3 regions of the Rhodococcus sp. FG69 genome follow, and region 3 is predicted to be linked to each of the others. Evidence: predicted binding sites of a transcription regulator. Region 3 holds the regulator's gene; each other region holds the start of a gene.
What was found. Region 3 encodes HspR, which represses chaperone genes until heat shock. Its sites were predicted from a motif close to ANNTGAGTNNNNNNNACTCANNT; they were not measured.
Positions count from the first base shown of each region.

Region 1 (10,568 bases), on a different contig from region 3:
GAGCGAACTCCCGAAGAGCATTCTGCCGATGCTGGCCACGGCGGGTGACATCACCGATCTGCCCGACGGCGACTGGGCCTTCGAGGGGAAGTGGGACGGCTTCCGCGTCATCGCCCGATTTGCGCACGGCGCCATGAAGCTGGAGTCGCGATCGGGAAATGACCTCACCGAGCGATTCGGTGCTGGATTCTCGAACCTCGCCGAGGACCTGCGCGAACACGAGGCCGTTCTCGACGGTGAAGCGGTGGTCTTCGACGCCGATGGAATCACCAGTTTCGAGATGTTGCAGAGCAGCACGGGCAGGGACGTCCGCTTCGTCGCGTTCGATCTGCTCTACCTGAACGGCACGTCACTGCTGAAGAAGAAGTACTCCGACCGACGCCGACTTCTGGAACTACTCACCACCGGCCTGGACTCGGTCCTCGTCCCGGAAGCGTTGACCGGCTCCGCACAGGACGCGCTCGCGAGCAGCGTCGAACGCGGGTGGGAGGGAGTGGTCGCCAAGCGCGTCGACTCCATCTATCAACCCGGCAAACGGGCAAGAACGTGGATCAAGACGAAGAACTGGCGCACGCAGGAAGTCGTCATCGGCGGCTGGCGACGCGGCCGTGGACGCCGAGGAGGGGGTATGGGCTCGTTGCTGGTCGGTGTCCCGGAACAGAGTGGTGTCCCGGAACGGAGTGGTGTCCCGGAACAGAGTGGTGTCCCGGAACAAGGCTCACTTCGGTACCTCGGCCGAGTGGGCACAGGTTTCACCGACCGTGCCCTCGACGCGTTGGCGGAGCTGCTGGCTCCGCTCGAATGCGAGGAATCGCCGTTCACCGACAGACTCCCGACGGCCGATCGCAAAGATGCAGTGTGGGTCACACCATCGCTGGTCGGCGAGGTCCGTTTCAGCGAGTGGACCGACTCGATGCACCTGCGGCACCCGAGCTGGCGTGGCCTCCGTGATGACAAACAACCTCGCGACGTCGTTCTCGAGAGCAATACCTAGCCCACTGGCCACAAGTAGTTCGGATGCCATAAAATCCAGCCCTGAGCACCCTTCGGGCATCATTTCCGGGGAAAGCGTAACGAGCAGGTCCGTTTTTTCTATATCGTTTTCGGTGGGGTATGGAGAGGCGAGCTTGCGCTCGGCAATCACAGTCTTTTCGGGAGGGAATCCAACGCTATGCGCGCATTCAAACTGGTCGGGGCTGCCGTCATGGCAGGCGCGATCGCCTGTTCTGCGGTGATCGCAGCGGGGCCAGCAGCAGCGAATCCGTTGGAGCCGACGCCGATTGCCGACGTCTTCTATGCACCGGTACCGGACCTCGAAGCCAAGAACCCCGGTGACATCATCTCGAGCCGTCCGATGCCCCCTCCTGCGGGATTCGTCGACGTCGATGTCTGGCAGCTCCGGTTCCGCTCGACCAACTCCGCCGGCGAACCCATCGCGGCGATCAACACGGTGATCGCCCCCAAGAACAAGGCCCCGAACGGGCCAGTGCTGTCGTACCAGCACATCATCAATGCACTCGGCCTCGAGTGTGCACCGTCGCAGGCTCTGTGGACGCAGGATCCGAATGTGGTGATCCGCGAGGCGCCCGCTCTCAACGGGGCGCTGCAGCGTGGGTGGACGGTCGTGATCGCCGATCATCTCGGCCCCAACAGTGCATACGGTGCCGCGAAGTTGGGCGGACAGATCGTCCTCGACAGCATTCGCGCGACCCAACGTTTCGACCCACTTCAGGTTCAACAGAGTCCGGTGGCATTGGCCGGCTATTCCGGCGGTGGCATGGCGACGGCATGGGCCGCAGCGCTGCAGAACGAGTACGCCCCCGAACTGAACATCGTGGGTAGCGCGGCGGGCGGTGCACCGATGAACCTCGAGCGCATGGCCCGCGATCTCGGCTTCAGCCCGCACCCGGCGTTCGGTCTTGCGTTCGCCGCTGCCCTGGGACTCGAGCGTGAGTACCCGACGAGGATTCCGATCAGCCAGCAGCTCAACCCACTCGGCCAGCAGATGGCAGCGCAGCTGCAGAACGCCTGCACCAACGACATCCTTGCGGTCGGTGCCGGCAAGAGCGCGATGATGGTGGCCGGCTCGCTGAACCTCATGGAAAGTCCGGAGATGGTCGCAGCGGTCAACGAGAACAGCGTCGAGCTGTACCCCGGTGTTCCGAAGGCCCCGTTCTTCGAGTGGCACAGCCCGACGGATGTGCTCATCCCCGTCTCGTCGATCACCAACACCATCGGCCGGTACTGCGCGGCGGGAGTTGCGGTCACACAGGTATTGGTACCGAGCAACGATCACCTCACCGCGGCAGTACTCGGCCTACCTCAGGCCCTGGAATGGATCGACGCCCGATTCAAGGGTGTGCCCGCGCCGAGCAACTGCTGACGCAGATTCACACAGCGGCGAACTGAGTTCGATGAAGCTCCTCGTAGCGGCCACCCGCTGCGAGGAGTTCGTCGTGTGTCCCGCGCTCGACGATCGTGCCTCCCTCGACGACGAGGATGACGTCGGCCGCTCTGATGGTCGACAAACGGTGGGCGATGACCACCGAGGTCTTGCCGGCGAGAGCCTCACCGAGGGCCGCTTGCACCGCAGCTTCCGACGTCGAATCCAACGACGCGGTTGCCTCGTCGAGAATGACGACACGAGGCCGCGAGATGAGCAGTCTGGCGATCGTCAGACGTTGCCTCTCGCCGCCGGACAGTCGGTAGCCGCGCTCTCCGACGACGGTGGCCAGCCCGTCGGGCAATGACTTCACCAGCTCCTCCAACCGCGCTCGGCGCAACGCGTCCCACACTTCGGCGTCGGTCGCTTCCGGTCGCGGCAGGACGATGTTGGAGCGAATCGAGTCGTGGAAGAGATGACCGTCCTGCGTCACCATCCCCACGGTGCTGCGAATCGAACTCGCGGTGAGATCTCGCACATCGGTACCGCCCAGACGGACCGATCCGCTGTCGACGTCGTACAGGCGGGCTATCAGCTGCGCAATCGTCGACTTGCCCGCGCCCGAGGTCCCGACGAGCGCAACCATCTGGCCGGGTTCTGCAACGAAGGACACTCCGTGCAGAACTTCGTCACCGCCGCGCGAATCGAGCAACGCGACCTCCTCCAACGACGCGAGCGAGACCTTGTCCGCCGACGGATATGCGAAGCGCACATCGCGGAGTTCGACAGATGCCGGTCCGTCCGGTACCTCGACAGCGTCGGGCTTGTCCTCGATGAGCGGTACAAGATCGAGCACCTCGAATACTCGCTCGAAGCTGACGAGCGCACTCATCACTTCGACACGCGCACTCGCAAGCGCCGTCAGCGGAGAATAGAGCCTGGTCAGCAGAAGCGACAGCGCCACAACGGACCCCGGATCGAGCTGCCCACGCAATGCATAGAACCCTCCGAGGCCGTAGACAACGGCGAGTGCCAGCGCCGACACGAGCGTCAAAGCCGTCACGAACACGGTCTGCACCATTGCGCTTCGCACCCCGATATCGCGCACGCGAGAAGCCCTGACCGCGAATTCCTCGGACTCGACTTCCGGTTGCCCGAACAATTTGACGAGCGTTGCTCCCGGAGCCGAGAACCGTTCCGTCATCTGGGTGCTCATTGCCGAATTATGTTCTGCTGCTTCGCGTTGAAGACGCGCGAGCCGTCTGCCCATCCGCCTCGCCGGAATCACGAAGACCGGCAGGATGATCAGCGCCAGAAGGGTGATCTGCCAGGATATTCCGATCATGACGATCAACGTCAGAATCAGCGTCACGAAATTGCTGACGACGCCGGACAGGGTGTCACTGAACGCGCGCTGCGCACCTATGACGTCGTTGTTCAGGCGGCTCACGAGCGCCCCAGTTCGAGTTCTCGTGAAGAACGCGATGGGCATTCGCTGCACATGATCGAATACCGCAGTCCGGAGGTCGAGAATCAGCGCTTCACCGATATTCGAAGACAACCACCGGTTCAGGAGCCCGAACCCGGCGTCGACGACGGCGATCAACGCGATCAGCAGCGACAGCCGCAGCACGACGTCGAACGAATCGCCGTCGACGATCGCATTGACGACACGGCCCGCCAACACCGGCGTCGCCACCGCCAACACCGCAAGCACGACGCTGAGAATCATGAATCCGACGAGCTTGTCGCGGTGTGGGCGAGCGAAACGCAGTATCCGACGTGCTGTGACAGCCGAAAACTGCGTCTGTTGCGTGGACGCGTTCATCGTCCGATACAACTGGTTCCGGGCAGTGACTTCCATGCTCATGTCGACAACGCTAGAACCTCGACGCAACTCGAGGTCAAGAGACCTTCTCCAGAAGATCGGCCGGCTCTTCCAGAGCGAGGGCAAGAATGTCCGCGACGTCCGTCATCGGGCGCACGTCGAGAGCACTCAGCACCTCGGCCGGCACGTCGTCGAGATCGGTTTCGTTCCGGGCCGGAATGAACACGGTCGTCAATCCAGCACGCTGCGCCGCGAGCAGTTTCTGCTTGACGCCCCCGATCGGTAGCACCCGACCGTTCAACGTCACCTCACCCGTCATCCCGACATCGGAGCGGACCGGGCGTCCGGTCGCCATCGACACGAGAGCGGTCACCATCGTGACGCCTGCCGACGGCCCGTCCTTGGGCACAGCACCAGCAGGAACGTGAACGTGAATGCTGCGCTCCAGCGCGGCTGGGTCGATGCCGAAATTCGCTGCGTGCGAACGAACGTAGGACAGCGCGATCTGCGCCGACTCCTTCATGACGTCGCCGAGCTGCCCGGTGAGCACCAACTCCGGCTTGCCTTCGGTGGATGCGGCCTCGATGAACAGGACGTCACCACCGAGTCCGGTTACGGCGAGACCTGTTGCCACACCTGGCACTTCCGTACGTTCGTGAACGTCCGGCGTGAACCGCGGCCGTCCCAGATAGTCGACGAGGCCGGCTTCGTCGACATGCAGCGGGCCGGATTCCGTCGCAAGCTTCGTTGCCGCCTTGCGCAGTGCCTTGGCAAGAAGACGTTCGAACTGCCGCACACCTGGCTCGCGTGTGTAGTCGGCCGCAATCTTGCGGAGGGCGCCGTCCGTGACATCGACCTCGTCGGAATTCACTGCAGCCCTGTTCAACTGACGCGGCAGCAGGTAATTCCGTGCGATGACGACCTTGTCGTCCTCGGTGTATCCGTCGATGGTCACGAGTTCCATGCGGTCCAACAGCGCGGGCGGGATCTGTTCGATCACGTTGGCCGTCGCCAGGAACACCACATCGGACAGATCGAGATCCAGGTCCAGGTAGTGATCACGGAACGTGTGATTCTGTGCAGGATCGAGGACTTCGAGCAGAGCAGCACTCGGATCGCCTCGGTAGTCGGACCCGACCTTGTCGATCTCGTCGAGGAGCACGACGGGGTTCATCGATCCCGCCTCTCCGATCGCGCGAACGATACGCCCCGGCAACGCTCCGACGTAGGTGCGACGGTGTCCACGAATCTCCGCCTCGTCACGGACACCGCCGAGCGCGACGCGAACGAACTTGCGGCCCAATGCTCGCGCGACCGATTCACCGAGCGAGGTCTTGCCGACACCGGGCGGACCGGCCAGAACCATGACGGCGCCCGACCCTCGACCGCCGACGAGTTCGAGACCACGCTCCGCGCGTCGTGCACGCACCGCGAGGAATTCGACGATGCGGTCTTTCACGTCGTCGAGACCATGATGATCGGCGTCGAGAATTGCCCGGGCGGCGACGATGTCGGTCTCGTCGGTGGTGGCCTCGTTCCATGGGAGATCGAGCACGGTGTCCAACCACGTTCGGATGTAACCGGATTCCGGGCTCTGATCGCTGGAGCGTTCGAGCTTGCCGACCTCGCGCATCGCGGCCTCCCGCACCTTTTCCGGCAGGTCTGCTGCCTCGACGCGACCACGGTAGTCGTCCGCACCGTCGGGTTCGTCCTCGCCGAGTTCCTTCCGGATCGCCGCGAGTTGCTGCCTGAGCAAGAACTCCTTCTGCGTCTTCTCCATACCGTCACGAACATCGCTGGAGATCTTGTCGTTCACCTCCACCTCGGCGAGGTGCGACTTGGTCCAGTCGATCAACATCGTCAAACGCTCACCGACCTCGGGCGTCTCGAGCAATTCGCGCTTCTGCACGTCCGTGAGGTACGAGGCATAGCCGGCCGTGTCAGCGATTGCGCCGGGCTCGACGAGTTTGTTGACCGAGTCGATGACCTGCCAGGCGTCGCGCCGCTGGAGCATGGCGACGACGAGCTGCTTGTAGTCGCGGGCGAGGTCGGTGGTCCGAGCGTCGGTCTCCGATTCGGTCACGATGTCGGCTTCGACCCACAGTGCGGCACCGGGCCCGCTGACCCCGTGGCCTATGTGGGCCCGTTGTTCGGCCTTGATGACGGCGGCCGGTTCACCCGTCGCGAGACGACCCATCTGGACGACGGACGCGATGACACCGTAGGAGGCATAACGATCGTCGAGACGCGGCGCGACGAGCAACTTGCCTCCGCCCGACGGTGAGTCGGCGGAAATTCCGGCGGCATCGATGGCGGCGCGGGCAGCTTCGTCCAGCTGTACCGGCACGACCATGCCGGGAAGTACGACGGGGTCGGTCAGAAACAGGACGGGTAGACGGATTGGTTCGGACATGACGACACCTCCATGAAGTTGAGCTATGACGACTCAACTTGTTTGCCGTCAGCGGTGTTCCCCGAGGTGGCCGTGTTCTCCGTCAGCAGAATTACACCGTTGCAGGAGGCTCAGCGACACGCTCTCCCGATGACTACCGTGCCGTCGAGCTCGTCGTCGTGCACGATGTCGGCGTCGAAGCCTGCTGCGACGACGATCTGCGCGGTGCGCTCGGCCTGCCGGACGCTGGTCTCGATGAGGAGTCGTCCGTTCGGGGCCAGCCACCGGGTGGCATCGGAGGCGACTCTGCGCTGCACATCGAGTCCGTCGACGCCACCGTCGAGTGCAACCCTCGGCTCGTGGTCCCGCGCTTCGGGCGGCATCGAGCCGATGGCGTCGGTGGGCACATAGGGGGCGTTTGCGGCGATCACGTCGACGCGGCCTCGGAGTTCCTCCGGGAGAGACGCATACAGATCTCCCGCGTACACGTGCCCTCCCACAGGCTCGACATTGCGGCGGGCACACCGCACCGCCGCAGTGTCGATGTCAGAAGCATGCAGCTCGAGGCCGTCGAGCACATGCGCGAGAGCAGCGCCGACTGCCCCTGAACCACAACAGATATCGACGACGGTGTGCGGCGTCGACGTCGCAGCCAGTCGTACGAGGAGTTCGGTTCGTCTCCGCGGCACGAACACTCCAGGTTCGACGACGATTCGTAGACCGCAGAATTCGGCCCAGCCGAGAATGTGCTCCAGCGGAGTACCGAGGATACGTTGTGCAACTGCGTGTTCGAGCTCGTCACCGACAAACGTGTCGACGAGTAGCTCGGCTTCTGATTCGGCGAAGACGCACCCTGCCGATCGAAGAGTGCGAGTGACGGCCGGGAGAAAACGAGGATGAGGCATCGAGCAGCCTTTCGAGCGCCTGGGGCGCTCTCCTACCGGGCCGGAAGGAAAAGGAGCGCCCAACTTGAACAACGGTCCACGGGTAGCACCTCCTCTTCGGTTCGGTCGAATGCACTCTAACCCAGTAGTTCGCCGCGTAGCGACCCGTGCGCCGTGCGGGTCGCCACCGTCACCCAGGCCGCGAGAAGGAGTACATAGAGCAGCGCGGCGAGTCCGACCAACGCCGTGGATCCAGTGGCCGCCGCCAACGCCGTCGCACCGGTGACGCAGGTACCGACCGGGAAGGTGAACGACCACCACGTCAACGAGAAGGACAACCCTCGTCGGGCGGAATGCACGGTCAGCGCCAGCGCGAGGCAGAACATCAGGAAGCCCAATCCGCCCATGATGAACCCGTAGACGATGCCGAAGACCTCGAGCCCGGTGGCGACTGCGTTGTCAGGGCCGACGAAGACCAGGGCCGCGTCGGTGCCGAGCAGGTTTGCGGCAGTGATGGACTGGCCGATGAGACCGAGCGTGATCCAGACCGTCGGGGCCGCCTGAACCGGCGGGGCGCCGCCGCCGAGGAGCTGTCCGTATATCAGTGTCATGGTCATGATGCCGATGAGCAGAGACAGGCCGAACATCGCGTAGCAGGCTCCGAGCATCGTCAGGCGCCACTGCCCCTCGGCGATGTGCGGGAGCAACAATGCACCGGTCGATGCGGAGACCATAGGCGGTACGACGGGCATCAGCCAGGCAGGAAGCGGTCTCGTCTGCCCGTCCGCTGGCCTGGTGATCATCGAGTACGGAACCGCCACACTGGTGATCAGCCCCAGGACGGTGCCGGCCGACCACAGGACGGCGAAGACAGTTGTCGCTGCTCCGGTGCCGATCAGATCTTTACCCAACAGCATCGTGCCTGCGCCGACCGTCAGCAAGGCCATCGGCGGGGCGCCGTAGAACTGCACCATCACCGCGTCGTGGAGGGCAGCGCACGCATTCCGGCGGTGACGAAACCAGTGCACGAGAAATGCGACCGACAGCGCGACGAGCGCGGTGGACGCGATCACCCACACCACCGTCGCGAACGCATGAAGACCAGGCAAGTGCACAGGCAGCGTCGCTCCGGCGGTAGCAACGATGCCGGTTCCCATCACCGACGCGAACCAGTTGGGGGTGATGTGTTCGAACACTTGGCCGGGGCGATCGAAATTGCGGAACAGTAGCCGAGGCCCGCGCGTGCCCGTTCCCGGCATGGACGAACGCGGCTGCCTGGATGCGTGCAGTGTCTGGACCATGGAGTTGAACGATCGTCCCCGACGGCCTCGGGCGGTAGATGGTTCGTTCTTGTGTGGCCACAAGCGAGATTTGTGATGGTCTGGTCAAGCCGCGAAGACAGTGCGGACGACCGACTCGTCGCCGTCGATCTCGATCACGCCGAGGGCACGCGCATCGGTCAACGTAAGAGCCCCGGCGGCGAGGCCGAGGACGTACGCGGGGTCTGACCGGAGGGTGGCATCGGACGTGATCAGCGCACTCACCGACGACTTCCGTTGTGTCGCAATCGACTACCCGGGCTTCGGACTGTCCACGCCGGGGCCCGGATACCGCTACCTGCCCGAGGAGCACGCAGACGTGGTCACCGGGTTCCTCGACGCACTCGGCCTCGAAGAGGTCATCCTGGTCGGGCAGGATTGGGGCGGTCCGATCGGCATGGCCGCCGCGCAGAGACGTCCTGGCGTCGTCGATCGGCTGATACTCGTCAATACATGGGCGTGGCCGGTCAACGGGATTCTCCACTTCGAGGCGTTCTCGCGGATTATCGGCGGGCTCCCGATTTGCCTCTTGGGCAGGCGATTCAACCTCCTCGTCAACGCTTTCATTCCTACGGGCCATCGACGACGAAGGCCGACCGAAGCCGAGATGACCCACTACCGGCGGGCGCTCGCACCTATGTGGAGTCCGACGCGCCTGAGGAATTCGCCGCCGCAGTCCGGGACTGGGTGACCACGTAGGACTCGAGCCATGTGGGTGAGCAGGACCGTAGGTAGTTTCTCATTCAAGCGGAAATCCCTTTCCGCACAGTCAATTTGGAGTTGTATTCGAACATCAGTTCGATTACAGTCGAGCTATGACACAGCCGGGGGGCTCTTCTCGTATTCGATCCGATGCAGACAAGGCTGCATCGGAGTCGGTGACGCGTCTAGCTGCTGCACGCCGGGCGGAAAATCGTGCCGCGTCGGTGGTGGTCCACGAGGTGCACGAGCTCTCGGAGATCCGGTTGGCTGCCGAGATGGATGTGCACCTACTCGGGGCCGATCACGGGGATATGGAACCCAATGTCGGCCGGGCACAACACAGCATCGAATGTGACGCTGCCGTGGCGTTGTCGTTGTCACGGACGGTGACGCGAGAGATGATCACGGTAGCCAACCAGTTGGCGTGGCGACTGCCCGCCGTCGATGCGGCGTTCACTGCCGGTGATCTCGACTATTCACGGGTGCGCACCATCGCGTTGACGTTGGTTCGTGCCAGCGACTGCACAGTGTCTGCGCTCGAAGCCGATGTCCTCGCGGCAGCGTTGCGGTGCAACGCCAGAGCGATCAGGGAGAACATCTGGCGACTGTGGATCAGCCATGACCCGGAGGAATCTGCGGCGGCGCAGAACAGGGCGGTGTCCGAGGAACGCTGCGCAGATATACGCCGAGGCAACGACGGGATCGCGACGCTGGTGTCGAAGATGACGATGCTCGAAGGTGCCGAGTGCGATGCGATTCTCGACGAACTCGCCGGGACGGTCTGCTCGAACGATCCCCGGACGAAGAAGCAACTGCGCGGATATGCCCTGCTCGCGTTGTGTCATCGCGAAGAATCGTTGGTGTGCCAGTGCGGGACCGAGTTCTGCCCGGTGGCCACAGCGGCGCAGTTCGTCGCCCCGCGCCGCGCACCGCTGATCAACATTCACATCGACCTCGACACGCTGTTGGGGCTGAACGAGAACCCGGCTACCCTCGCCGATGGCACCGTCCTGGACCCCGAACTGGTACGTCTCCTCGCCACCGATGCGCGCTGGCGGGC
Region 1 covers NZ_JBMDIX010000001.1:261,517-272,084, reverse strand. The annotation lists gene ACODSO_RS01315 (ATP-dependent DNA ligase) at 1-994, shown strand, start outside; gene ACODSO_RS01310 (lipase family protein) at 1,172-2,383, shown strand; gene ACODSO_RS01305 (ABC transporter ATP-binding protein) at 2,391-4,253, opposite strand; gene lon (endopeptidase La) at 4,288-6,624, opposite strand; gene ACODSO_RS01295 (putative protein N(5)-glutamine methyltransferase) at 6,735-7,508, opposite strand; gene ACODSO_RS01290 (TDT family transporter) at 7,625-8,788, opposite strand; gene ACODSO_RS01285 (hypothetical protein) at 8,873-9,031, opposite strand; gene ACODSO_RS01280 (alpha/beta fold hydrolase) at 9,015-9,497, shown strand; gene ACODSO_RS01275 (DUF222 domain-containing protein) at 9,622-10,568, shown strand, end outside.
Region 1: a site for HspR is predicted at 6,641-6,663, ahead of lon (endopeptidase La). Genes of this name have one in related genera too.

Region 2 (10,568 bases), on a different contig from region 3:
GGTGATTCGTCTGCGGCCGCAGACAGCGACAGCGGATCGAGCAATCTGCCCGCGATCCTGATCGGTGCGGGAGTGGTCGGCGTCGCTGCCGTCGGTACCACCGTCTACCTGCGTCGTCGTAACTCGTCAGATGCGGCTTCGTAGTTTCGCGGTCGCTCTGAGCGTCGCGTTGCTGGTATCGGGTTGCGCGAGCGAGCAACTCGATAGTGCACCCGCGGATCGATCGCCGGTGGAGTCACGAATTTCGGTGACGCCACCGGCCCCCGTCGCCGCGGCACAGCCCGACTGGATCGAACTGAGGTCGGCCGATTCGGTGACGTACATGAGCAACGAGATAAACCCTGGCGGGCTCTATCGCGGTGGTGAGAGCGGGCAGGTTCTGAACCCGGTCGACGAGCGTCCGGCATGGTGGGCCGAGAGTGGTCTGCCGGGATCCGACACCCAGCAGACCGTTGTGGTTGTGGGACATAACTATTCGACGCGCGATGCACCTTTCAGGGCGCTGAGCGTGACGCAGCCCGGCGATCAGGTCGTGCTGTCGACACCGTCCGGTGTTCTGCAGTACTCCGTCGAGACCGTCGGACCGCTGCCCAAGGGTTCGTTGTTGGGCGACAACGAGCTTCGTCGCTCCGTACCGGGGCGATTGATTCTCGCCAATTGCGACGTTCGCGACGGGGAACCCACGGACGACAACTACATCGTCGTCGCTCAGTTGCAGTAGTCATCTGGTCCCCGTGGGCCTCCGGCCCAGTGGCGCGGTTGAGTGCATCCCAGAACACTTAACCGCGCCACTGGGGGCGGAGCCCCCCACAGGGCGCCAGCGACGCTACAGACCTAGATCCGCCAGCCCGAGGAGCGAGCGGTACTCGAGCCCCTCGGCGGCGATGACATCGTCCGCACCGGTTGCTCGGTCCACAACGGTTGCCACCCCGACGACCGTCGCACCGACGTCGCGCAGCGCCTTGACCGCAGTGAGCGGCGAATTGCCAGTTGTAGTGGTGTCTTCTACCACCAGAACACGCTTCCCGACGACGTCGGGACCTTCGATCTGACGCTGCATCCCGTGCGCTTTCGCAGCTTTGCGCACGACGAAACCGTCGATCGGCCTCCCCGGTGCGTGCACGATCGACAGTGCGACGGGATCCGCTCCCATCGTCAACCCGCCGACGGCATCGAAATCCCAGTCGGCGACGAGGTCGCGCATCAGGGAGCCGATCAGCGCGCTCGCGCGATGATGAAGCGTCGCACGTCGCAGATCGACGTAGTAGTCGGCTTCGTTGCCGGAGGACAACGTCACCTTGCCGTGTACGACGGCGAGCTCTCGAACCAGCTCGGCCAGTTCGGCGCGCTGGGCACTGTCGGCCATTGTGGTTCCCTTCGGTCGATTCCGTGGATGAATCTACCGACCGCATTCCTTCTCGGGCTATGCGGGCACATCCTCCGGCTGCCCGTCGGCGACGAGATCGACATGTTCGACGAACGGTTCGGGGGCGGAGACCTTCAGTGCTTTCGCCATCGGCTTCGTTGCGAACGACGTGCGGAGCTGAGCGAGCTTGTATGCATTGTCGTTGTACACCCGGACTGCGCCAGCGATGCGCTTCTCGGTCGTTTCCAGATCTCCTGCAGGTCCCTGGAACGCCCAGTTGGATCGGAGGCTCGGATGCGTGTCGGACTCCGACAGTACGGCGTGCACAGCCGCCGACAGTGCGTTCTCGGCCGCGGCTTGCGCTGCGAGACCGAGTTCGCGTTCACGCACTGCCTTGGACCACGAGCGTGCACCGACGAGTTGACGCACAAGGGACTGGTCCAGATCCGAGGACTCGAGTGCCGCGATGAACGGTTCCAACTGCCCATGACGCCGCTCGAGCTCGACCGTCACGAGCTCCCTGCTCGCGACGGTGTTCGAGCGGTAGCGACGCACACGCCGTTCGACACTCGCCGCGTACGCGAGAACTGCAAGGACGAGGATCGCCGCAATCACGAAAACAGTCACAAGGTCTGAATTTAACGGCACTATGCGGAACTCGCCCGGAGGCTCGCCCGTGAGAACGGATTCTCGTTAAGTTCGTCCGCGCCCCCGACCGACCAGATTTGTCAGCTTGCGCACCGCGCTCTTGGGTATTTTCGTCCCGACCGCAGTCAGTATTTTGTACTGGGCACCGGGAACGCTGATGACCTTGCCTTTGCCCAGGTCGCGCATCGATTCGCGCACGACCTGCTCGACGTTCAACCACATGAACTTCGGAATCGAGGACATCTCGATGCCCGCGCGCTCGTGAAACTCGGTCTTGACGAAGCCGGGGCACAACGCCTGCACCTGAACACCGGTTCCGGCGAGTCCCCCGGACAGTCCCTCGGAGAAGGAAACGACGTAGGCCTTCGACGCCGAATAGGTCGACCCGCGTCCGGCCAAGATGCCCGCGACGCTGGCAACGTTGACGACCGTGCCTTTGGCAGCTGCGACCATCGACGGCAGAGCGGCACGCGTCAACTGCATCACCGCGGTGACGTTGACGTCGAGCTGGGATTGCAGGAGGTCTGGCTCAGCCGTCCAGAATTCGCCCGCCGTCCCGAATCCGGCGTTGTTGACGAGGAACTCGACGCCCCGATGCAGCCGTTCCGCAGTCGCATCACGTCCCGCCTGCGTCGAAAGATCCGCGGCAATGATCTCCGAGTCGGCGCCGAATCGAACCCGCAGGTCGTCAGCGAGCGCCCGCAACTTCAGTTCGTTTCTGGCGACAAGTACCAGGTCGTAGCCACGTGCGGCGAGGTGGGTTGCAAAGCCCGCTCCGAGACCTGAGGTAGGACCGGTGACAAGGGCAACCGGACGGACGGTGACAGGGGAGGCTGGTTCGATCGGTTCGGCGGTCATGGAACTGTAGGCTACGGCGTTTGCCGGTCGTTCTGCAGACCCGCCGCGACGAGGAGAATTCAGTAGTCGGTCGGGCGACGGTCCGCATCTCGGGTGATCGGAGTCGGACGATTCTGAGGCTCGACCCGCGACGGCGGGGCAGGTCGTGTGCCTGGCCGTGAACCGTCGCGACGAATACCCGCATCGCGCGCTTGGTCGGGTTCCACGTGGCCTGGGGCGGGGCGGCCATCGTCGGGGACGCTTCCACCCCGTCGTCGCGGCGTTGCGTCCATGTCGGAGCGTCCGGCAGGAGTCTGCGAACGACGGCCCTGCCGCGGTGCGTCGACCCTGCCCGAACCGGCGGATGCGCGAACGACGGGCGGAAGCACGTGCAACATCCCCGACAGCCTCGCGACGGCGTCGATCGCGGCGTCCCAATCTCGACCGGTGCTCCCGAGGGGCAAGGAACCGAGGGTCCAGTCGTTCTCGCTCCAGATCAACGACATCTTCGCCGGAACGGATTCGGTGAACGCAGCCATTCGCTGGTCGCATACTCGACGGGCTACATCGGTGTCGGTTGCGAACACGACACGCGGCCCGATCGACCCGAGAAGCTCCATGTCTGGATCCCGCGGCGGAGGTGTCGACTTCAGGCGCAGATCGATGTCCACGTCGGAACCGACCGGGCGCTGTACTGCGACGATAGTCGCGAGCTCCTCGACGTCGAAGAGTACGAACTTCTCCCCACGCCGAACACCGCGCACGAGATCGAGCGCCGTGGTGTGCTCGGGCTTGGCCAACGCCGCGCGGCTGAATCGAAGGACGATCTCGTCGTCGTCGGCAGAGTAGGTGTAGCCCTGGGCCTTCGCCCACATCTGACGCACGCGTCCGACTTGGTCTCGACGCGAACGATCGATATAGAGAAGGGCGACCGCGCCCACGAGAGCGATCGCTGCAAGTCCGAACCACATAGCCGTCATCGATCGTCAGCTTATAGCGTCGACGGTCGAAGCCCGCGGAACGACCCGGGAGCGCCTATCCCCCGAGGTCCGGCGTTTCGACGATGACATCGGCGGTGATCGTGCCGTCCTCCATCGGGCTACCGTTCACCACGACGAGCGAACCCACTTTCAGCGACGAGACATCGAACCCCGACAGCGACAGCACCTGAGTCTGCGGGGTGACGAGAACCGTGACCGGTGCACCGTCGATGCCCTGTATCGACAGAGTCGAGCCGTCGATCGCCGTGATGGTTCCGATCGCGGCTCCGGACTCACCGAGAATCTCGGGGATCCCACCCGGCACCAAACCCCCTGGAACCGACGGTGACACGGACGGCACCTGACTCGGCGGCACCGTCGGTAGCGGCGCCCGCGACGTCGACGAGGGACCGAGCGCGGTGGCCGGCTCCGACTCCTGATTGGACAGGACGAAAAAGCCCGCCAGCACGACTACGGCCAGCGCAGCAAGGGCCACCAGCGCAAGTAGCCACTTTCTGGAGGAATTGCCGCCCGATCCCGGATCTTCGGAAACGTACGCCGTCTCGCCTGTGTAGTTGGGGGGCTGTCCATAGTTCTGACCTGCATAGTCCTGACCTGCATAGTTTTGACCCGTATAGCCCTGATCTGCGTAGTTCTGATTCGCCGCGTAGTGCTGATTCGGGTCGTACGGCGGCATAGCCTGCGTCGGGTTCGGCTGGCCGTACTGGGGCTGACCGTACTGCTGTCCCGACGGATACTGCTGTCCCGACGGATACTGCTGTCCCGACGGATACTGCTGGGGCTGACCGTACTGCTGGCCCGAGGGATACTGCTGGGTCGGCTGATCCGGCAGCGGCTGGGAGTCCGGGTATGCCTGCCATGTCTCGGTCGGCTGGTCGGACTCTGGACGATCGGGCGGCGGGTTCGCCGTCCCGTCGTCCCACGGCCGTTCGCGCGGATCTTCCGGATAAGTCATGTACCGAGGGTACGTCCCCGCGGTCGTGGCGCGCGGTGGCCGAACCCCACTATTGCGCGGCAACAGGCACGTTGTCGCGCAATAGTAGAGCGGTCTGCTAGCCCAGGACCAAGCCGTCTCCATCGGGGCTGACGTTCACCGACACGACATCTCCGTCGTGAACCTTGCCTGCCAGCAACAGCTTTGCCAACTGATCACCGATGGCCTGCTGGATCAGCCTGCGCAACGGACGAGCACCGTAGAGCGGGTCGTACCCGCGGGCCGCGAGCCACAACTTCGCCGACGAGGTCACGTCGAGAGTCAGCCTGCGCGTCGCCAGCCGCTTCGCCAGCAAGCCGAGTTGGATGTCGACGATCGATTCCAGCTGTTCCTCCGATAGCGAGTCGAACACCACGACGTCGTCGAGTCGGTTGACGAACTCAGGTTTGAACGCGCGCCGGACAGCGTCCATTACCTCGTCCTTCGATCCGCCCGCACCGAGGTTCGAGGTGAGGATCAGGATCGTATTTCGAAAGTCGACCGTTCGGCCCTGGCCGTCCGTCAGCCTGCCTTCGTCGAGCACCGCCAGCAGGATGTCGAAGACATCCGGGTGGGCCTTCTCGACCTCGTCGAACAGCACCACGGTGTACGGGCGCCTGCGCACTGCTTCGGTGAGCTGACCGCCTGCCTCGTACCCGACATAGCCCGGAGGGGCCCCGACGAGCCGTGCGACAGCGTGCTTTTCGCTGTACTCACTCATGTCGATCCGGACCATCGCTCGTTCGTCGTCGAACAGGAAATCCGCAAGCGACTTCGCGAGTTCGGTCTTGCCGACGCCGGTGGGACCGAGGAACAGGAAGGATCCCGTCGGACGGTTCGGATCGGCGACGCCTGCACGAGACCGCCTGACGGCGTCGGACACCGCTTGCACGGCATCCTTCTGGCCGACGACGCGCTTACCCAGCTCGTCTTCCATGCGCAAGAGCTTGGCGGTCTCGCCCTCCAGCATCCGACCTGCGGGGATACCCGTCCATGCTGCGACGACATCGGCGACGTCGTCCGGGCCGACCTCTTCCTTGAGCATGACGTCGCCCTGCTTCGGCGAGGCTTCGGTCTTCTGGGCGAGTTCTTTCTCCAGCGTCGGAATGCGCCCGTAGCGCAGCTCTGCTGCTTTGCCCAGGTCGCCGTCTCGCTCGGCGCGCTCGGACTCGCCGCGGAGGTTTTCGAGCTCCTCCTTGAGAACTCGCACCGAGTCGATGGCATTCTTTTCGTTCTGCCAGCGAGTACTGAGCTGGTTCAGCTTCTCCTGGCTGTCGGCCAGCTCGGCTCGCAGCTTGTCCAACCGAGCTTTCGACGCGTCGTCGGTCTCCTTCTCGAGCGCCATCTCCTCGATTTCGAGACGACGGACCGCCCGCTCGACTTCGTCGATCTCGACGGGACGTGAGTCGATCTCCATCCGCAGCCTCGACGCAGCCTCGTCGACCAGGTCGATTGCCTTGTCCGGGAGGAACCTCGAGGTGATGTAGCGATCGGACAGTGTCGCGGCCGACACCAGGGCGGAGTCCGTGATGCGGACACCGTGGTGCACCTCGTAGCGCTCCTTGAGACCACGCAGAATGCCGACAGTGTCCTCGACAGACGGTTCACCGACGTACACCTGTTGGAATCGGCGTTCGAGCGCGGCGTCCTTCTCGACGTATTTGCGGTACTCCTCCAGGGTCGTCGCGCCGACCAACCGCAGTTCGCCCCTGGCGAGCATCGGCTTGATCATGTTGCCCGCGTCCATCGCCGACTCGCCGGTCGCGCCAGCACCGACGATCGTGTGCAACTCGTCGATGAATGTGATGACCTGGCCCGCGGAGTTCTTGATGTCGTCGAGCACGGCTTTGAGCCGTTCCTCGAACTCGCCGCGGTACTTGGCTCCCGCGACCATCGAACCGAGATCGAGCGATACGACGGTCTTGCCGCGCAGGCTCTCCGGCACGTCACCGGCGATGATGCGTTGGGCCAGACCCTCGACGATGGCGGTCTTGCCGACGCCGGGTTCACCGATGAGAACAGGGTTGTTCTTGGTACGGCGAGACAGAACCTGTACGACGCGTCGAATCTCGGTGTCGCGGCCGATGACCGGATCGAGCTTGCCTTCGCGCGCTTGAGCGGTCAGATCGGTGCTGTACTTTTCCAGCGCCTGGTAGGTGCTCTCGGGGTCTGCACTGGTGACGCGGGCGCTGCCGCGAACCGTCTGGAAGGCGTCGCGCAATTCGCCGGCACTTGCACCGCGGCCGGTGAGGAGCTTCGCGACGTCGGAGTCGCCCGTCGCAAGACCGACCATCAGGTGCTCAGTGGAGACGAACTCGTCGTCGAGTTCGGTCGCAAGGCTCTGAGCAGTGGTGATCGCGGCGAGCGCTTCGCGCCCGAGCTGCGGGGTTGTCGTCGATCCTGTGGCGGAGGGAAGGCGATCGACCAGTGTCTGTGCTTCACCGCGCACCGCAGCTGGATCGACGCCGACAGCCTTCAACAACGGAGAGGCGATGCCGTCGGTCTGATCGAGCAACGCCACCAATAAGTGCGCCGGACGGATATCCGGGTTTCCGGCCGCGGATGCGGCCTGCAGAGCTGCGCTGAGAGCAGCCTGTGTCTTCGTGGTGGGTGTGAAACTGTCCACCGGTCACCTTCTTTCAACGGAGAAGAACTTGATGTCGATGGGTACAACGTTACAAAGGTTGAGTCTGTTCCGCTCAACTTAGCGAATTTTGCAGGAAGGCTCAACGGACAACTCGCAGCGAGCATGGCCACGTGACCGCAAACGCGATACCCTCGGGCGGTCTACTTCGGAACCGTCTAGCAATGGCGGAGGTTGATCGATGCTCGATGCGCGAACTATTTCCCTGGTTCGCGCCGGTTTCAAGTCCGTTCTGGCGGCTGATGACGGTCCGGCGCACCTCGCGCGGTCTTTCTACGCCCAATTGTTCGTCGAACATCCTGAGTTTCGGTCCTACTTTCCCGCATCGATGGACGAGCAACGCGACCACTTCGTTCGAGCATTGGCGTACGTCTTCGACAACTTGGACAAGGACGACCGTGTCGAGTCGTTTCTTCGACAGCTCGGACGCGATCACCGCAAGCACGGGATCGACGGATCACACTTCCGCGCAGGCGGCTCGGCGCTGATCGCAGCGTTCCGCAACTTCGTCGGCAACGAAGTGTGGACGGACGAGATAGAAGATGCATGGCACAGGACCCTTGCATTCGTCACCGACAACATGGCCGTCGCAGCGGACTCCGATGAACTTCCGCCCTACTGGGGCGCGACCATCGTCGAGCATCAACGCGTGCTGGACGACCTGGCGATCGTTCGGCTTCAGGTCGACGAGGGCATTCACTACTTTCCCGGCCAGTACGTCAGCGTGCAGATTCCACAGCGTCCGAGGCTATGGCGCTATCTCTCCCCGGCGATCCCATGCAACCCACAGGGCGAGATCGAATTCCACGTCCGACGCGTGTCCGGTGGCTGGGTCAGCCCGGCGATCGTCACCGAGTCGGTCGTCGGCGATCGCTGGGCCATCAGCCCTCCGTTCGGCGGGCTGCAGGTCGATCGCAGCGTCCAGGACGACGTCTTGATGATCGCGGGTGGGACCGGCTTGGCGCCGCTGCGCGCACAGATCATGGAGATGGCGCGGTACAGCCGCAATCCACGAGTCCATCTCTTCGTGGGCGGTACCTATCCGCGGGACCTCTACGACATGCACACCTTGTGGCAACTGTCGCTGTCCAATCCATGGCTCACCGTCGTTCCGGTCACCGAGGAAGACGAGGACCCGTGGTGGCACACCACGGGAACGCTCGAACTTCCATGGGGAATGCACCAACGGCTGCATGGACCGATAGGCAAGGTGGTCACTCAGTTCGGATCGTGGGCAGATCGGCAGATTCAGATCTGCGGTTCGCCGTCCATGGTTCGAATGACCCTCTATGCGCTTCGCAAAGTCGGCACTCCGATGGAGCACGTGCAGCACGATCCGCTGTAGGCGGCTCCGCCCAGTGGCCTAGATTTTCGCGCGTCCCTGCCAGTACGGATCACGAAGCTTGCGCTTGTACAGCTTTCCGTTCGGATCGCGCGGTAGCTCGTCGGTGTAGTCGACGGATTTAGGGAGCTTGAATTTGGCCAGCCGCTCCCGCGCGAAGGCCATGATTTCCTCGGTCAGCTCTTCGTTCGGCTCGACGCCCACCTCCGGCTGCACGACGGCTTTGATCTCCTCACCCCAATCGACATGTGGCACACCGAAGACCGCGACGTCGGCCACCTTCGGGTGTGTGATCAACTCGCCTTCAATCTCGGCGGGATAGATGTTCACACCACCCGAGATGATCATGTCGGACTTGCGATCACAGAGAAACAGATAGCCGTCCTCGTCGAGGTAGCCGATATCGCCGAGCGTGAACAGATCCCCGACGCGTGACTCCTCGGTCTTCTTCTTGTCGTGGTGGTATTCGAAGCTGGACCCGCCCATCCGCATGTACACCTGACCGGGTGTACCGACGGGAAGCTCACTGCCGTCGTCGCCGAGCACCTTGACCACCGAATTCGGCCAGGCAGTGCCGACGGAACCTGGTTTGCGCAGCCACTCCTCACCTGAGATGACCGTGCCCCCGCCCTCGGTCGCGGCGTAGTACTCGGTGACGACCGGCCCCCACCAGTCGAGCATCCGTCGTTTCACCTCCTGCGGACACGGCGCAGCTCCGTGAATCATCACCCGCAGCGAGGACACGTCGTACTTCGCACGGACTTCGTCCGGCAACGCAAGCAGCCGATGGAATTGTGTCGGGACCATGTGGCTGTGCGTGACGCGATGCCGCTCGATCAGCGCGAGCATCTCTTCCGGATCCCACCGATCCATCAGAACTACTTTGTGTCCCAACTGAATCGAGATCGCAACGAAGTTCAACACTGCCGTGTGATAGAGCGGAGAACCGCAGATATGGACGTGATCGTCGAACGGTTCGATTCCGAATATCCCGAAGAATCCGCTCGACGCCAGAGGCACCTGATCCGGATCTGCACCGGTGAGCGGGCGCCTGACGCCTTTCGGCTTTCCGGTCGTGCCCGACGTGTACAGCATCGGCCCACCGGCGGTACGAATATCGGGTCGCTCGTCGGAACCACCGAGATCGCGCAGCGGCGTGAACCCGTCTATCGATCCGACCGAGAACCTACCCGGGGTGCCTGCCTCGTCGGCGGCCTGGCGAGCGGCGTCGGCGAAACGCTCCGATGCGACAAAGGCTTTCGCCTCACTGTCCTTCAAGATGTACGCGACCTCGGGTCCGGTGAGATGCCAGTTGACCGCGACGATGTAGAGGCCGGTCTGGAACGCAGCGAAATAGAACGCTACGAGATCGGCGCTGTTGTGGAGCATCATCACCACACTGTCACCGGGTCGCAGCCCCATGTCCTGCAGACCCCGTCCGTATCTATTGGCGTCGGAGACCAACTCGCCGTAGGTGTAGCTCACGCCACCCGGTTGGCCGGCGTCGACCAAGGCGATCCGGTCCGGTTCCTCGGCGGCGATATTCCAGAGTCCACCCGTTCGCGTCGCAGTCGTCATGCCCCCAATCTAGAACGTGTTCTACTAGTTGAGCAAGGCCCCGATGTCAGTCACTTCCGACGCAGTGCGCGCAGTCACCAACAACATCGTCACCCCCGCATCCTCCCAGCGCTTCACTTCGCGACGGGCATGATCGGCGTCACCGATGATCATCGTCTCGGCCACCATCTCGTCGGGCA
Region 2 covers NZ_JBMDIX010000038.1:16,233-26,800, reverse strand. The annotation lists gene ACODSO_RS23695 (hypothetical protein) at 1-144, shown strand, start outside; gene ACODSO_RS23690 (class F sortase) at 230-721, shown strand; gene pyrE (orotate phosphoribosyltransferase) at 827-1,366, opposite strand; gene ACODSO_RS23680 (LemA family protein) at 1,424-1,993, opposite strand; gene ACODSO_RS23675 (SDR family NAD(P)-dependent oxidoreductase) at 2,060-2,872, opposite strand; gene ACODSO_RS23670 (hypothetical protein) at 2,932-3,822, opposite strand; gene ACODSO_RS23665 (DUF5666 domain-containing protein) at 3,887-4,807, opposite strand; gene clpB (ATP-dependent chaperone ClpB) at 4,905-7,451, opposite strand; gene ACODSO_RS23655 (globin domain-containing protein) at 7,651-8,814, shown strand; gene ACODSO_RS23650 (acyl-CoA synthetase) at 8,833-10,389, opposite strand; gene ACODSO_RS23645 (LLM class F420-dependent oxidoreductase) at 10,414-10,568, opposite strand, start outside.
Region 2: a site for HspR is predicted at 7,508-7,530, ahead of clpB (ATP-dependent chaperone ClpB). Genes of this name have one in related genera too.

Region 3 (10,568 bases):
GGCGCAACATCAGCGCAGGATCACCGGCACTCCCTGGTACGGGCCGAGAGTCATCGGGAAGCTGTTCAACTCGTCGACCACGCCGATATCGGAATCGTCGAACATGTCGAAGACCCCGGCGCCGGGCGTCAGGTGCTTGGACTGAATCGTCGCGGCCACCTCGTCGGAGGAGAAGTTGATGACGGTCGCCTGGATCGCGCCCTGTGCAAGCTCGTGTACCAGAACCAGCAATCCCTTGTGGGACACCGTAGGAACGTCGAGCTGTTGCGCTGTTGCGATGCCGTACCTGTTGCGCAGCTCGATGATATGAGCCAGTCGGCGAGCGAACGAGTTGGAGTCCTTCAACTGTTCGGGAAGCGAACCGTAGAGGCTGCGACCACGCGGGATGCCGGATTCGGAGCGTACGGCGTCGGGAAAGCTGTTCATCAGGTCGTGGGCGCCGCGGTTGAGCCAGCGGGTATCACCCTCGCGAATGAGTTCGGCCACGTCGTCGGCGTCGATCGGAAGAATGCCGAGTAGATCCCATCCCGACAGTGCGAACACGCCCGGTTGCAGCGCGTTGTACATCGCAAGCATCAGGTGCGCAGTCTTGACGGTTTCGATGTCCGCCTCGTTCATGCGGTCGAGATCACGGATCCCGAGCGATGCCGTGATGACACTGGCTGTCGTGCAGGCGATTCCGTTGGTCGTGAACAGTCGATTGTACGGCGCCCAACGGCCGGTGAGCCGATCGGTGAGCTCGGCTCGAATCTGATTGCCCAGATCGGAACCCTTCACTACCTCGCCGCCGTAGTGGAACTCGTCCTCGGCGTGGAGCGTCGCGAAGTGGATCAGCTCGAAGGTGAGCTCGTCGTGGTTCTGTAACGCGTGCACGAGTGACGCCGGGTCGACGCCGTGATCGCGCGACAGCGTCATCGTGAGCCGAAGGAACTCGGTATTCCCCATGACGAGTGCGTGTTGGTACGCAGGGCGATTGATGAAGTCGTACGACAGGTCGGCGCCGTTGGCGCCCATGGCCTTGATGTCGTCGATGGTCAGGTTCAGCTCCTGGAAGGTGAACCCGCCCATCTTGCGAACCACACTGGCTATCAGGTGATTTGCGGCCTCGGACAAGGGGTGGCCCTCGGACCAACCCGGACCCTCGGCACGCCGCTCGACGCCGAGGAAGCCGTTGGCGTCGAGACGAAGCGCGCCCGCGCCGAGATCGGCGATGGAGTGGCAGGCGTCGCCGATAACCAAACGCATTCCGGCGAACGAAGGGTCGAGCCAGTTGATCGACGGCTGCCCCGCCTTGAAGTAGTGCAGGTAGACCCAGCGTCGTTCGACCCCGTCGATACCGATCACGGGAGCCGTTGCGCTCCAGTTGGTTTCCTTGACGCCGAGTTCGTAGAAGATGACGCGTTGGAGTTGCCCGATGATGTAGCCGGCGCGCGCCAGATTGGCTTCGGCTTCGGCGTCGATGTTCTGTGAATCCGCGCCTGCGCGAACCCGGGGGAGCAGGTGCCAGTCCTCCGGTTCGATCTCGACCATGTGGTAGATGCCGGGATAGTCTGCGACAGCCATCTCGGCGAGGCGGAAGTCGGCGCCCTTGCCGGTGTGGCCGGGGACGATGTCGTCGATGACGATGCCGTCGTATGCAGCCGCGACGACGCACAGGCGTCGGAACTCTTCCTCGGATCCGAACGCCGGGTCGATCTGCATCCCGATTCGGTCGAAGTGACCGTCGACGGATGGCGTCGGACGCCAGCCGTGAATGCCGCCCGCAACCTTCACCGGTCCGGTGTGGACCGCGGTGATGCCGATGTCCGAGAACGCTTGCCACAGCGCTTCGTCGCCGAGTGTGCTGAGGAAACTCGTGCGCGGCGCATTGATCACCGAGATGGGATACGCGGTGAACCAGACAGGGGCTCGCTCCACCGCGCCGCGCGGATTCGGGTCGGCGTACGGGTTCTGCCACATGCTCCCCTTGCCGGAGAGCTGTTCGGCGATGAGCTTGGCGTCGCGCAACATCGACTGCTCGGCCAGCCACTCGACGTATTCGGGGTTGGCAGCCGACGGGTCGCCGTCCTGCGGGGTCGCGCCGTTTCGATCGGCTCGTCGCACGGACGGGCGCAGTGGGCGCGGCCGTGCTGGATAGAACTTCTCGTCGTAGGTGATCTCGCTCGGTTCGTGCTGCACTTCGGGATCCATGTGCCTCTTCTCGCCTCGCTTTACTTGAACCCTACGGAGGGAACGTGCTCTCTGCAGTGTTGGGGCATCCCCCGAAGATCCGACGGCGAAACCTGTACGGGAAGTGAATTACACGGTTGTGATCCGAGACCGACGGAGTATCCGAACGTGTCCGGATCGAGACTGCCCGGTATGGAATGTCCGATTGAAATGAGTAATAGTTAGACGCAACAACAACCCCTTCAGTCACAGGAGTAACACATGCGTCGCTTCGTCCGCACCACTGTCTTGGCCTCGACGGCCGCGATCGCCGCCGCTGTCGGTGCGGTCGCCCTCGCACCCATGGCGTCGGCTCAGGAAGATCCGGCTCCCATGCCCTTCGGGTCGTCCGCCGCCCAGTCGCCCGACCTGGTCGTCACCATCGCCGCGATCTGCGACCCGCGCGACGGGGATCTCGGCGGCGATGTCGCTGCTCTGCAGATCGACGTCGACAACGTCGGCACGGGCGACGCCTCCAACGTCGCCACCAACTTTGCGGTTCTCCCGGGCGCACCCGGGGTCATGAACGAGAAGGTCATCAAGGCGGGCGAAGGGCTCACCTACACGATCCCCAGCGCAGACGAGGTATGGCAGTCGCGTCCGAGTGGAGCAGCCGTGTTCTCGCCGCAGCTCGATGCCAACTACCCCGACAACGTCGCGTTCGGCCTCCTGAGCGTCAATTGCGAGCCGGAGGACGTGCCCGAGGGCGAGTAGCCCCAGGTCGGTCCCACCAACTGCGCCGCGACGAGCATCTGCCGTCGCGGCGCAGTGCTGCCGTTGGGGGCGGAGCCGACCTCCCGGGAACAAATCTGCGAAACCCTCCGTTGAGGAGTTCGACAGCCTTGAGTGGATGAGGCTCAAGTCCGAGTTGACAGAAGTTCGAAATGTCTTGCAGACTTGAGTGCAGTTCGCTCAGCTAGGGACTTACCAAGCAACAAACAGGAGGAAACACTATGGCTCGTGCGGTCGGTATCGACCTCGGGACCACCAACTCGGTCGTGTCCGTCCTCGAGGGCGGCGAGCCGGTTGTGGTCGCCAACTCCGAGGGATCACGCACCACCCCGTCGATCGTCGCTTTCGCCAAGAACGGCGAAGTACTGGTCGGCCAGCCCGCGAAGAACCAGGCGGTTACCAACGTCGACCGCACCATCCGATCCGTGAAGCGCCACATCGGCACGGACTGGAACGTGGAGATCGACGGTAAGAAGTACACGCCACAGGAGATCAGCGCGCGCACGCTGCAGAAGCTGAAGCGCGACGCCGAGGCGTACCTGGGCGAGGAAATCACCGACGCGGTCATCACCGTGCCTGCCTACTTCGAGGACGCACAGCGTCAGGCCACCAAGGAAGCCGGCCAGATCGCCGGCCTCAACGTCCTGCGCATCGTCAACGAGCCCACCGCGGCTGCTCTCGCATACGGCCTGGACAAGGGCGACAGCGAGCAGACAATCTTGGTCTTCGACCTCGGTGGCGGCACGTTCGACGTGTCGCTTCTGGAAATCGGCGACGGTGTCGTCGAGGTCCGTGCGACGTCGGGTGACAACCACCTGGGCGGCGACGACTGGGACGAGCGCATCGTGACCTGGCTCGTCGACAAGTTCAAGGCTCAGAACGGCATCGATCTGACCAAGGACAAGATGGCCCTGCAGCGTCTTCGTGAGGCTGCCGAGAAGGCGAAGATCGAACTGTCCTCCGGGCAGAGCACCTCGATCAACCTTCCGTACATCACGGTCGACGGCGACAAGAACCCGTTGTTCCTCGACGAGCAGCTTTCCCGCTCCGAGTTCCAGAAGATCACCTCCGACCTGCTCGACCGCACCCGCGCGCCGTTCCAGGCAGTGGTCAAGGACTCCGGCATCGCCGTCAAGGACATCGACCACGTCGTGCTCGTCGGCGGTTCGACGCGTATGCCTGCTGTCTCCGAACTGGTCAAGGAACTCTCCGGCGGACGCGAGCCCAACAAGGGCGTCAATCCGGACGAGGTCGTGGCCGTCGGTGCTGCACTGCAGGCCGGCGTGCTCAAGGGTGAGGTCAAGGACGTTCTGCTCCTCGACGTCACACCGCTGTCCCTCGGCATCGAGACCAAGGGTGGCGTGATGACCAAGCTCATCGAGCGCAACACCACCATCCCGACCAAGCGTTCCGAGACCTTCACCACCGCTGACGACAATCAGCCTTCGGTGCAGATCCAGGTCTTCCAGGGCGAGCGCGAGATCGCCTCGCACAACAAGCTCCTCGGCTCCTTCGAGCTGACCGAGCTGCCGCCTGCTCCTCGCGGCGTCCCGCAGATCGAGGTCACCTTCGACATCGACGCCAACGGCATCGTGCACGTCACGGCCAAGGACAAGGGCACCGGCAAGGAAAACACGATCAAGATCCAGGACGGCTCCGGCTTGTCCAAGGAAGAGATCGATCGCATGGTCGCCGACGCGGAAGCTCACGCAGACGAGGACAAGGCTCGTCGCGAAGAGGCCGAGGTCCGCAACCAGGCGGAATCCCTCGTCCACCAGACGGAGAAGTTCGTCAAGGACAACGAGGACAAGGTCGACGCAGAGCTCAAGGGACGCGTCGAGTCGGCAATCGAAGAGGCCAAGTCGGCTCTCGCGGGCAGCGACATCTCGGCAGTGAAGACCGCCGTCGAGAAGCTCTCGACCGAGTCGCAGGCACTCGGCACCGCCATCTACGAGGCTCAGGCCAAGGAGCAGGGCGGCGCAGAAGGTGGCGCTCAGTCAGCTGACGACGGGGTGGTCGACGCAGAAGTTGTCGACGAGCCCGCCGACGACACGGACAAGAAGTGACCTCGGACAATACCGAGCAAGAACCGGTCACTTTCGTGGACAAGCGAAAGATCGATCCCGAGACCGGTGCAGCACGGGAAGGTGACGCAGTTCCGGAGCCCCTTGCGGGCACCGGGGCTGCGCCCCAGCCCGGCTCGGTGCACGAAGAGGGATTCGATGTAGTGCCAGTCGAAGGTGAAGTCGAGGAAGATCCGCGTGACACGCAGGTCCTCGAGCTCACCGCTGATCTGCAGCGAGTATCGGCCGAGTACGCCAACTACCGGCGTCGCACCGATCGCGAGAAGCAGTCCGGTGCCGAGAACGCGAAAGCGTCCGTCATCTCTCAGCTGCTTCCTGTGCTCGACGACCTGGAGCGGGCCCGCCAGCACGGCGATCTCGAAACCGGTCCACTCAAGGCTGTGGCAGACAAGTTGGCAGGGGTGTTCTCGAACATCGGTCTGAGCACGTTCGGAGCCGAGGGTGACGCCTTCGACCCCGCCATCCACGAGGCCGTCTCCCACGAGGGTGACGGCAGCAGCCCCGTCGTCGGAACGCTGATGCGTCCGGGCTACAAGCTCGGTGAGCGTGTTCTGCGGACCGCGATGGTCGGCGTCGTAGATGATGCTGGACAAGAGTCGGGTGCCGATGCACCCGACGAGAAGTAAACAGAAATAGCGCGAGAGGAGGAAACGCCCGGTGAGCCAGCGGGAGTGGATCGAGAAGGACTTCTACAAGGAGCTGGGCGTTTCCTCCAGCGCAACTGCAGACGAGATCAAGAAGGCCTACCGAAAGTTGGCGAGGGACAACCATCCTGACGCCAACCCCGGCAATGCTTCCGCCGAAGAGAAGTTCAAAGCCGTCAGCGAGGCCCACGCGGTCCTCGCCGACCCCGCCAAGCGCGCGGAATACGACGAGGCGAGACGGCTCTTCGCGTCCGGCGGCTTCGGTCGCCAGGGCGGTGGATTCAATCCCAACGCAGGCGGATTCGGTGGCGGCGGTCAAACGTTCGACGTCGGCGATATCTTCGGTCAGGGCGGCGGCGACGGCGGCATCGGAGACCTGTTCGGTGGCCTGTTCAATCGCGGCGGAACGCAGCAGCGCCCCGCGGGCACCAGGCCGCGACGTGGCAGCGACGTCGAAACCGAGACAACACTCGGCTTCCGCGAAGCCACGCAAGGTGTGACGGTTCCGCTCAGGCTCACCAGCCCGTCGTCGTGCACGACGTGCCACGGCAGCGGAGCGAAGCCGGGAACCAGCCCCCGTGTGTGCCCTAGGTGCAACGGCGCCGGCGTCGTCAACCGCAACCAGGGTGCGTTCGGCTTCAGTGAGCCGTGCGACGACTGCCGCGGAACCGGATCCATCATCGACGACCCGTGCGCGGATTGCCGTGGCACCGGCGTCCAGAACCGCACCCGCACCATCACCGTTCGAGTGCCACCAGGTGTGTCCGACGGCCAGAAGATCCGGCTTGCAGGTCAAGGCGAAGCCGGACTGCGCGGCGCCCCGTCGGGTGACCTCTACGTCACCGTTCGGGTTCGACCCGACAAAGTGTTCGGCCGCACCGGAGACGACCTCACGGTCACCGTCCCGGTCAGCTACGGCGAGCTGGTACTCGGAACGACTCTGTCGGTTCCGACGCTCGACGGACGAGTCGGCGTCAAGGTTCCGCCCGGCACGGTGGACGGACGAGTCCTACGAGTCCGCGGTCGTGGCGTGCCGAAGAAGACCGGCAACCCCGGTGACCTGATGGTCACTGTCAAGGTCGCGGTCCCTCAGAAGCTCGACGATCCCGCAACCGAAGCACTGAAGACCTATCTGGCAGCGGAGAAGGCCAGCGGATTCGATCCGCGGGCGGGATGGGCAGGTGCATGATGACGGTGCCGCCTGGACCCCCTCCTCCGCAGGGTGATCCCGACGCACAGGTTTTCGTCATCTCCGTCGCAGCCCAGCTGGCGGGGATGCACGCTCAGACCTTGCGAACCTACGACCGACTCGGATTGGTGACGCCGCACCGCACCACCGGTGGTGGACGTCGGTACTCGCCGCGAGACGTCGCCCTGCTCCGCGAGGTTCAGCGTTTGTCGCAGGACGAGGGCGTCAACCTCGCGGGCATCAAGCGCATCATCGAACTGTCCAACCAGGTCGAGGCACTGCAAGCCCGAGTGGGTGAGCTCGCGCAGGAGCTGGCGAACGTGCACGCGAGCTATCGCCGCGATCTCGTGCCGGTTCAGCGCAACGCCCTGGTCGTCTGGAAGCCGCGAAACCAGCGCTGATCTGCGGTCGGAGTTTCGGCTGCTGGAAGGTGCGCGCTCGGCCCCGGAAGTGACCGAATGAGCCGTTCGCTCACCTTGGGTGTCGGTCCGCGCAGGTTCCAGCGAGCGCACAGATTGCAACGTGCGCGTGGGCTGGAAGGTGCGCGCTCGGTCCCGGAAGTGACCGAATCAGACATTCGGTCACTCGAGGGGGCGCGGACGACACAGCACCCCGAACCTCACGAGAACGGGCAGCCCGCCGAACTCCTGGCGACGAAGTTCGGCCTGATATCCATGTCCGGCGGATCGTAGAGCCTGTGGAACGTCGGAGTTATTCCCGACGACATCGGCGGATTCACCCACGACCAATCCGTCGGGCATATTCGTCCGGCCTGTGCCTCGCGATCGACATGGTCGACGAACTGTTTTGCGACGGTGTGGTGGTCCACCATGTATGCCCCCGCCTCACGGAAGCTGTGGATGACCGCGCGGTTGAGCTCGACGAGCGCACGGTCTTTCCAGAGTGTGCGGTCGGAGCTCATGTCGAGCCGGAGCTTCTTCGCGATGGTCGGCAGCATGTCGTACCGGTCGGTGTCACTGAAGTTTCGTGCGCCGACTTCGGTGTTGACGTACCACCCGTTGAACGGCGCGCACGGGTACCGAACGCCGCCGATCTCCAGGTCCATGTTGGAGACTGCGGGGACCGCGTGCCACTTGAGCCCGAGGCCTGCGAACCACCGGTAGTTCGGATGCTCCAGTGCAACCTCCATCACCAGGTCACGCGGTACCTCGAACCACTGGATCGGCTCGTCGGGCGTCGAGATCAACAACGGCAGGACGTCGAAGGGGGTGCCCTCGCCGCGCCACCCCAGTCGCGAGGCGAGCTCGGTGAGCTCGATGTGCGCTGGATCGCCGACGACAGTGCCGTCCGAGCCCCGATACCCGGCGTACCGGATCAGCTGCGGACTGATGATTCGATACTCGCGCCCGTCGGGCAACGGCGTCGGGCCCACGGTGACGATGGACTGCAGTGCGCCACCGTTGGTCGCGACGCGTAAGTGTTCGAAGCAGGCTTCGGCGATCTCCTCGGCGGTGGTGGCGTGACGCGCATCGAGCAGCTTGAGTGTGCGCCAGTGTTTGCGTCCGACGCATCGTGCGTGGTTTCGCCAGGCGATCTTTGCGCCGATCAGAATTTCCTCGGCCGACTGGACGTAGGTTCCGGTGGCTCGGAGTTCGGCCAATGCCTGCGTCGCGCGCTCGACGGGGAGGTGGCGCAGCTCCGGTAGGTCGAAGAATTCGCGGCATTCGGCGAGTCTCCGGGCGAGGAGGGAGTCGTCGATTTCTGGTTCGTCCAAGCCCACCCCGACAGTGAGAGTCACGATTCGCCTTACCCCGTTTCGATTCGATCGACGCTGCGAATCCTAGGGCCTCGGACAACCGGTGGAAAGGCCTGAATGTGGATGCGGGCCAATCGGTTTCGATCGGGTGGTTGGTTATGCCGTCCATTTCGGGCAGTTCGACGGTTACAGCAGGTGAATCCGACGATGGAATTCGTCGATGCGTCAATGCGCGGCGACTGGGCTAGACTCCCTGGCAATTACAGCGACTGCCGTGGACGGTGCCCGCGTGTAGCTGTCGAACACCTTCCGTCACACGTACGCGAGCTGAAGGCTGCTTGGCCTGAAGGTGGATAGGGGTTTCGAGAGATGGATGCTCGAGCAATTTCGCTTGTGCGAACGACGTTCAAAGCCGTCGCGGCGGTGGAGGGTGGACCGGAGAAGCTGACGCGGTCTTTCTACGCAATTCTCTTCGCCCGAAATCCCGCTGTCCGCGACTTCTTTCCAGCCTCGATGGAAACGCAGCGCGACAAGCTCGTGACCGCCATCGCGTATGCGATCGATCAGCTGGAAGATCTCGATCGGCTGCTTCCTTTTCTCGCGCAATTGGGGCGGGACCATCGAAAGTACGGCGTCGTCGACGCTCACTATTCAGCGGTCGGAGACGCTCTCATCACTGCTCTCGAGCAGTTCGCAGGCAACGAAATCTGGACCGAGGAGGTCGACGCGGCCTGGCGCGACGTCATCTCGGTCATGGCCGGAACGATGATCGAAGCCGCCGAGGCCGACGATGGGCCTCCGGTCTGGCATGGGACTGTCGTCGATCACATTCGAATGCTCGACGACGTCTCGGTCATCAGGTTGAAGCTCGACCAACCGTTGGACTACAGCGCAGGTCAGTATGTGAGCGTGTCCATTCCGAGCAGACCTCGCATGTGGAGATATCTGTCGCCCGCGATTCCGGCGAACGAGGCAGGCGAGATCGAGTTCCACGTTCGACGAGTATCCGGCGGCTGGGTCAGCCCGGCACTGGTCGCGAGCACTGCGGTGGGTGATCGGTGGACTGTCGGATCCCCGTTGGGCACCATGACACGGCACACTGCAGGTGGACGGGACCGGTTGCTGATCGCGTCGGGCACCGGCATTGCACCGCTGCGGGCCCAGCTGATGGAGATGGCGAGCCGAACCGACAACCCCCGTGTGCATGTGTTCTACGGTGGCCGCTACCCGTGTGACCTGTACGACCTGCCGGTCCTTCAGCAGATCGCCTCGACCAATCCGTGGTTGTCGGTCGTCGGAATCGTCGAAGAGGAAGCCGACCCCTGGTGGTACGACGGTCCGCAGTATCCGACCAATCCGGGTGGCTCGTCGCCGATCGTCGGACAGATCGGCAAGGTCGTCGCCGAGTTCGGCCGGTGGACCGACCGCGACATCCAGATCGTGGGCTCGCCGTCGATGATCAACACCACCAAGTTTCGGCTGCAAGGGGCAGGTGTCGATCTCTCGACGGTCCGTCACGACCCCTGGTGATCACGGGTCCCTGACCTTGCCGCATGGTCGGTGTAGCCACCGGCGCCACATATCCTGGAGTCCATGCAGACGTGGAACGCCGAGGTGGTGCAATACCACCGACTTCGCAACGACCTGGCCGTGATTCGACTCGTCGGAGATGCGATCCCGTTCTCGGCCGGCCAGTCGCTCGAGGTCACCGTTCCGCAGAACGCACGCCTGCGCCGTCGGTACTCGCCTGCGCTGCCACCATCTCTCGACGGCAAGCTCGAGTTTCACGTCAGAGCGGTGCCTGCCGGTTGGGTGAGCGGATCGATCGTCAACGAGACCCGGCCGGGAGATATCTGGCAGCTGAGCAACCCCGCCGGTGCACTTCGGATCGACGACTCGGGACGTGACGTCATCATGGTTGCAGGTGGAACTGGGCTGGCGCCGATGCGGTCGCTCATCCTGGATCTGACCCGACGCCAGTCACCGCCGTCGGT
Region 3 covers NZ_JBMDIX010000032.1:20,220-30,787, forward strand. The annotation lists gene treS (maltose alpha-D-glucosyltransferase) at 10-2,190, opposite strand; gene ACODSO_RS21580 (Pro-kumamolisin, activation domain family protein) at 2,431-2,922, shown strand; gene dnaK (molecular chaperone DnaK) at 3,162-5,006, shown strand; gene grpE (nucleotide exchange factor GrpE) at 5,003-5,650, shown strand; gene dnaJ (molecular chaperone DnaJ) at 5,682-6,857, shown strand; gene ACODSO_RS21600 (heat shock protein transcriptional repressor HspR) at 6,857-7,258, shown strand; gene ACODSO_RS21605 (nitric oxide synthase oxygenase) at 7,477-8,616, opposite strand; gene ACODSO_RS21610 (globin domain-containing protein) at 8,944-10,104, shown strand; gene ACODSO_RS21615 (FAD-binding oxidoreductase) at 10,168-10,568, shown strand, end outside.